DNA from 2 places in the Agromyces mariniharenae genome. Region 1 is predicted to be linked to the other one. Evidence: predicted binding sites of a transcription regulator. Region 1 holds the regulator's gene; the other holds the start of a gene.
The links. Region 1 encodes HspR, which represses chaperone genes until heat shock. Its sites were predicted from a motif close to AAGTTGAGTCNNNNNGACTCAACTT; they were not measured.

Region 1 (2,385 bases):
CACCAGCGCGCCGCGGAGCGTGAGCAGGTTGTGCAGGTTGTGGGTGGCGTTCTCGGCCATGCACAGCGCCCGGTAGCCGGGCAGGTGGAAGTGCATCTCCGACGGGGCCTCGGTGCCCGGTGCCATCTGGAACTCGATCTCGACGCCGTCGATCGCGTGGGTCTCACCGGTCTCGCGGATGTGCAGGGTCGGCACGATCATGGTCGCCTCGCCCACGGAGGTCGTCTGGCCGAGGCCGGCGCCGACCTGGCCCTTCGGCCCGCGCGCGAGCACCGCGCCGTACATGTACCCGGCGCGGCGGCCCATCGCGGTGCCGGCGTAGACGTTCTCGGCCACGGCATGCTCGACGAAGCCCTCGGGCGCGACGATCTGCACGGCACCGGAGTCCACCTGGTCCTGGGTCACGATGCCGAGCACGCCGCCGAAGTGATCGATGTGGCTGTGCGTGTGGATCACCGCGACGATCGGGCGTTCGCCCCGATGCGCGCGGTACAGCCCGAGGGCTGCGACGGCCGTCTCCTTCGAGATGAGCGGGTCGACCACGATCACGCCGGTGTCGCCCTCGATGAACGACATCACCGAGAGGTCCAGTCCGCGCACCTGGTAGATGCCGGGAACCACCTCGTAGAGTCCGTGCTTCGCGACGAGCTTCGACTGCCGCCACAGGCTCGGGTTCACCGAGTCGGGCGCGTCGCCGTCGACGAAGTCGTACGACGAGGCATCCCACACCACCGCGCCGCGGTCGTCTCGGATGACCGGGTCGTCGAGCGTGCCGATGAATCCGCGGTCGGCGGCGGCGAAGTCGGCGTCGTCGTCGAACGGCAACGTGGCCGACAGGGCCTCGTTCGCGGCGATGACGGCGTCGGACGCTTCCCGTTGCTGCATGCGTGTGCTCCTTCCCCCCGGGGGAGCTTCCCCCTGAGCGAGCCTTCCGCATGCAGCGCGACGCGCGCAAGGAAGGAGCGGACCCGCGCTACTCGCGGTCGAGGGGCCGCCACACGACGACGGCGTTCTCGCGGCGCACGCGCGTGCCGGTGCGGACCGACACGATGTCGCCCGCGGAGCCGGCGGCGAAGACCCGGCGTCCGGGGCGGTTGAGCATCTCGTCGGCGAGCGCGGCCTCGAGCTCGCGCACGCGGGCACGGAGGCCCTGCACCTCGTCCTCGAGGCCGAGCACGCGGCGGATGCCCTCGAGGCTCACGCCCTCGCTCGACAGCTGCGCGATCTCGCGCAGCTGCATGACGTCGCGCATCGAGTACCTCCGCGACTTGCCGGCCGTGCGGGTCGGCGAGACGAGCCCCATGCGGTCGTACTGCCGCAGCGTCTGCGGGTGCATGCCCGCCAGGTCGGCCGCGACCGAGATGACGAACAGCGGGCTCGACTCGTTCATCGCTGGCTCCTCGCCTTCGCGAGCAGCTCCTCACGCGGGTCCTCGTCGGGCAGCAGCGCCGCGAACTCCTCGAGCTTCTCGCTCGCGTCCTTCGAGAGGTGCGACGGCACGGCCACCTGCACCACGGCGAGGAGGTCGCCCGTGCCCTTCTTCGTCTCGACGCCGCGGCCCTTCACGCGCAGCACGCGGCCGCTCGGAGTGCCGGGCGCGACCCGCAGCTTCACGGGCTCGCCGCCGAGCGTCGGCACCTGGATGGTGGCGCCGAGCGTCGCCTCGGCGAACGTGACCGGCACCGTCACGCGGAGGTTCAGGCCGTCGCGCTCGAACACCGGGTGCTTGCGCACGTTCACCGTGAGGATGAGGTCGCCGGCCTCACCGCCGTCGGGTGAGGGGTGGCCCTTGCCGGGCAGCTTGATCTTCTGGCCGTCGGCCACGCCCGCGGGGATGCGCACCGTGATCGGCTTGCCCTCTGCGGTCTGCAGCGTGATCTGGTCGCCCTTGGTGGCGGTGATGAAGTCGAGCGTCGTGGACGCGGTGACGTCGCGGCCCTTGGTGGGTCCGCCGAAGCCGCGGTAGCCGCCGCTCGGCGTGCCGAAGCGACCACCGCCGAACAGGCCGCCGAGCAGGTCGTCGTAGTCGCCGCCCTGCTGGAACGTGTAGCGGGTGCCCCCGCCGCCCTGGCCGCCGAACATGCCGCCGAAGACGTCCTCGAAGCCGCCGGCGCCGCCCGCGCCGGGCGCGGTGAACCGCGCGCCTGTCCCCATCGCACGGATCGCGTCGTACTCCTTGCGCTCCTCGGCATCGGCCAGCACCGAGTGCGCCTCGCTGATCTCCTTGAAGCGCGCCTCGGCCGCGGCATCCCCCGGGTTCTGGTCGGGGTGGTACTTGCGCGCGAGCTTGCGGTACGCCTTCTTGATGTCGGCGTCGCTCGCGTCCTTGGAGACGCCGAGCACCTGGTAGAAGTCCTTGTCGAACCAATCCTGACTGGCCATCGG
Region 2 (2,385 bases), 600 kb from region 1:
GGCGGGATTGCGGCCACCCACCTCGAGGAGACTTCCGGGACCGGAGCGTACAAGGCGCAGGCAGATGCGGTCGCCAAGTCGCTGCGCTCCGAGGCGAACGTGAACCGAAACTCGCCCCCGTCGGTGATCGCCGACGCAATCGGCAAGGGCGTGACCGCCCGCCGTCCCAGGACGCGGTACGCAGTGGGGTTCGGTGCCAAGCCGCTCATCGCGGCGCGCGGCCTGCTCACGGACCGCGCGTTCGACAGCCTGATCAGTCGCGCGACCGGGCTGCCTCGCACTTGACACCGACCGGGCTGCCTGGCCTACGAGAGCGGCGCTCGAGACCTACCGCATCGGCGTGGATCGTGGAACGGCTTCAAATCCCTGGTCTGGTTCCGTAGATGAAGTCCTCGGCATGGGCGACTGCCTTCTTGAACGAGTCGTTGCGGAGTGCGATCGAACCTTCGCCGAGCAGCGTGTCGCTGGCCGGATCCTCGACATAGCCGGTCAGTCCGGCTGGTCGCAGTACCCAGATGCCTCCGTGTGGCGGGAGGTAGAAGACGGCGAACGAGCGCGCGGATGGGTCGTTCTCCCAGACGGGAACGACCGCGACCGCGGCTCCGGTGTCGACATTGATCCATTGGGCTCGCGGTCTGGGCTGGTCCTTGTCGTAGACGCTCGGATCGAGGAACGGTGCCGTGCCGGATCCCCACTTCTCTTCGAACCGCTCGTGGAAGATGGGGAAGAGGGTCCGGTCATAACGCCGCCACCCGTCGTGAGCTTGCATCTCTCTCATCTCCTCGACGTGATCGGGCCGCGAGTCAGCCGGCTGGTGACTCGGGCGAACGGAGCGTGCGAGAGGCCGCTCCGCCGAACGGCGAAGCGGCTCTTCGTTCGTGACGGCGGTTGCTCAGCTCGACGACGCCGAGATCTCGCGCTCGGAGTTCGGCGCGCTCTGCACCTCGACCTTGCGCGGCTTGGCACGCTCGCTCACCGGGATGACGACGCTCAGCACGCCGTTGTCGTAGTGGGCGCTGATCGCGGCGGTGTCGAGCCCGTCGCCGAGCGTGAGCTGGCGAAGGAACGAACCGCTGGGGCGCTCGTGCGCGAGCCACTGCACGTCGCTGTCGGAGCGCAGCGTGCGCTCCGCCCGGATCGTGAGCAGCTGCCCGTCGACGTCGACGTCGATCGAGCCGGGGTCCACGCCCGGCAGGTCGGCCGAGAGCACGTAGTGGTCGCCGTCGCGGTGCAGGTCGATGGGCATCACGCGAGGTCCCTGCCTCGAGTCGAGCATGCCCGCAGCGAGGCGGTCGAGCTCACGGAACGGGTCCCAGTACATGGCCATGGCTTGCTCCTCCCTGATGTCGGCCGTTCGGCCGGTTCCAAGAGTTGAGTCGATGTCGCTCAACCACGCTCAGATTAGCACTCTCGGTCAGAGAGTGCCAAGGGGAAACACAGTCGTCGATCACTTGCAGGTGCTGAGAATTTTGCGAGGTCAGGCGTCTCGTCGACGCGCTCGGCCCACATGACAGTCCTTCGATCGCCCGCTCCGGCTGCGGTGACGCTCCCATATCGGCGAGACCGGGAGAATGCAACAGCTCGAGGCATATGACGGGGTCCGAGCTTGAGCCTGCTTCCGTTCGCTACCCTCTCGCGGAGAGTTCGAGCAGAAATGAGCATCAAGATGACACTCCCCTCGGCGGCCGATGCGGCGCTCTCCGATGGGCGGTCCCGACAGGACTCCTCGGTCGTTCTCGCGGTCGACATCGGCGGCACGAAAGCCGGGGCATCACGCGCCTCGTGCTCGGGGGTGTCGCGACGAGCATCGGCGTCGAATCGACCGCCCGCGAGGCACACGACCTGGGCTACGAACTCGTCATCGCCTCCGATGCCGTGATCGATCTTCGACCCGAGACGCACCAGAACAGCCTCGAGCGCATCTTCCCGATGCTCGCGAAGGTCGCCACGACCACCGAGATCCTCGCCGCGATCGACGGCTGAGTCGCCACCACGGAGACCTGGTGACTGCTCAGCGCCTCTGCCGGAAGCCGAGGGGCCGGCGTCCAAGCCGGACTCCGGCCCTCCGCCGGTTCCTGAGGCGCTCGGGGAAACGGCCGCGACGCAGGCATTCGATCAACTGGGCACCGGGGCAATTGTGGGCAAACGATGCGAATGCATGCGACTCAAATAGACCGCACAAACAAGGAAACCCCCGGATGACCGGGGGTTTTCGATGTGGCTCCGACCGGCATCGATCCGGTGACCTTTCGATTTTCAGTCGAACGCTCTACCAACTGAGCTACAGAGCCTCGGGGCATCCGCTGACCTGGATGACCAGGTCAACACCACCTCGATAAGGAGAAAGCCCCTTCTCTCGAAAGGGAAAGGGCTTGTCGCCTGAGC

Region 2: the regulator HspR is predicted to act here: its motif matches at 1,369-1,393, upstream of FYC51_RS11415 (Hsp20/alpha crystallin family protein).

Annotation. Positions count from the first base shown of each region.
Region 1 is NZ_VSSB01000001.1:1,880,194-1,882,578, reverse strand. It holds gene FYC51_RS08655 (alkyl/aryl-sulfatase) at 1-885, opposite strand, end outside; gene FYC51_RS08650 (heat shock protein transcriptional repressor HspR) at 974-1,390, opposite strand; gene FYC51_RS08645 (DnaJ C-terminal domain-containing protein) at 1,387-2,382, opposite strand.
Region 2 is NZ_VSSB01000001.1:2,476,606-2,478,990, forward strand. It holds gene FYC51_RS11405 (oxidoreductase) at 1-285, shown strand, start outside; gene FYC51_RS11410 (hypothetical protein) at 359-769, opposite strand; gene FYC51_RS11415 (Hsp20/alpha crystallin family protein) at 893-1,327, opposite strand; gene FYC51_RS19730 (isochorismatase family protein) at 1,591-1,983, shown strand; tRNA gene FYC51_RS11425 (tRNA-Phe) at 2,219-2,291, opposite strand; tRNA gene FYC51_RS11430 (tRNA-Asp) at 2,385-2,385, opposite strand, start outside.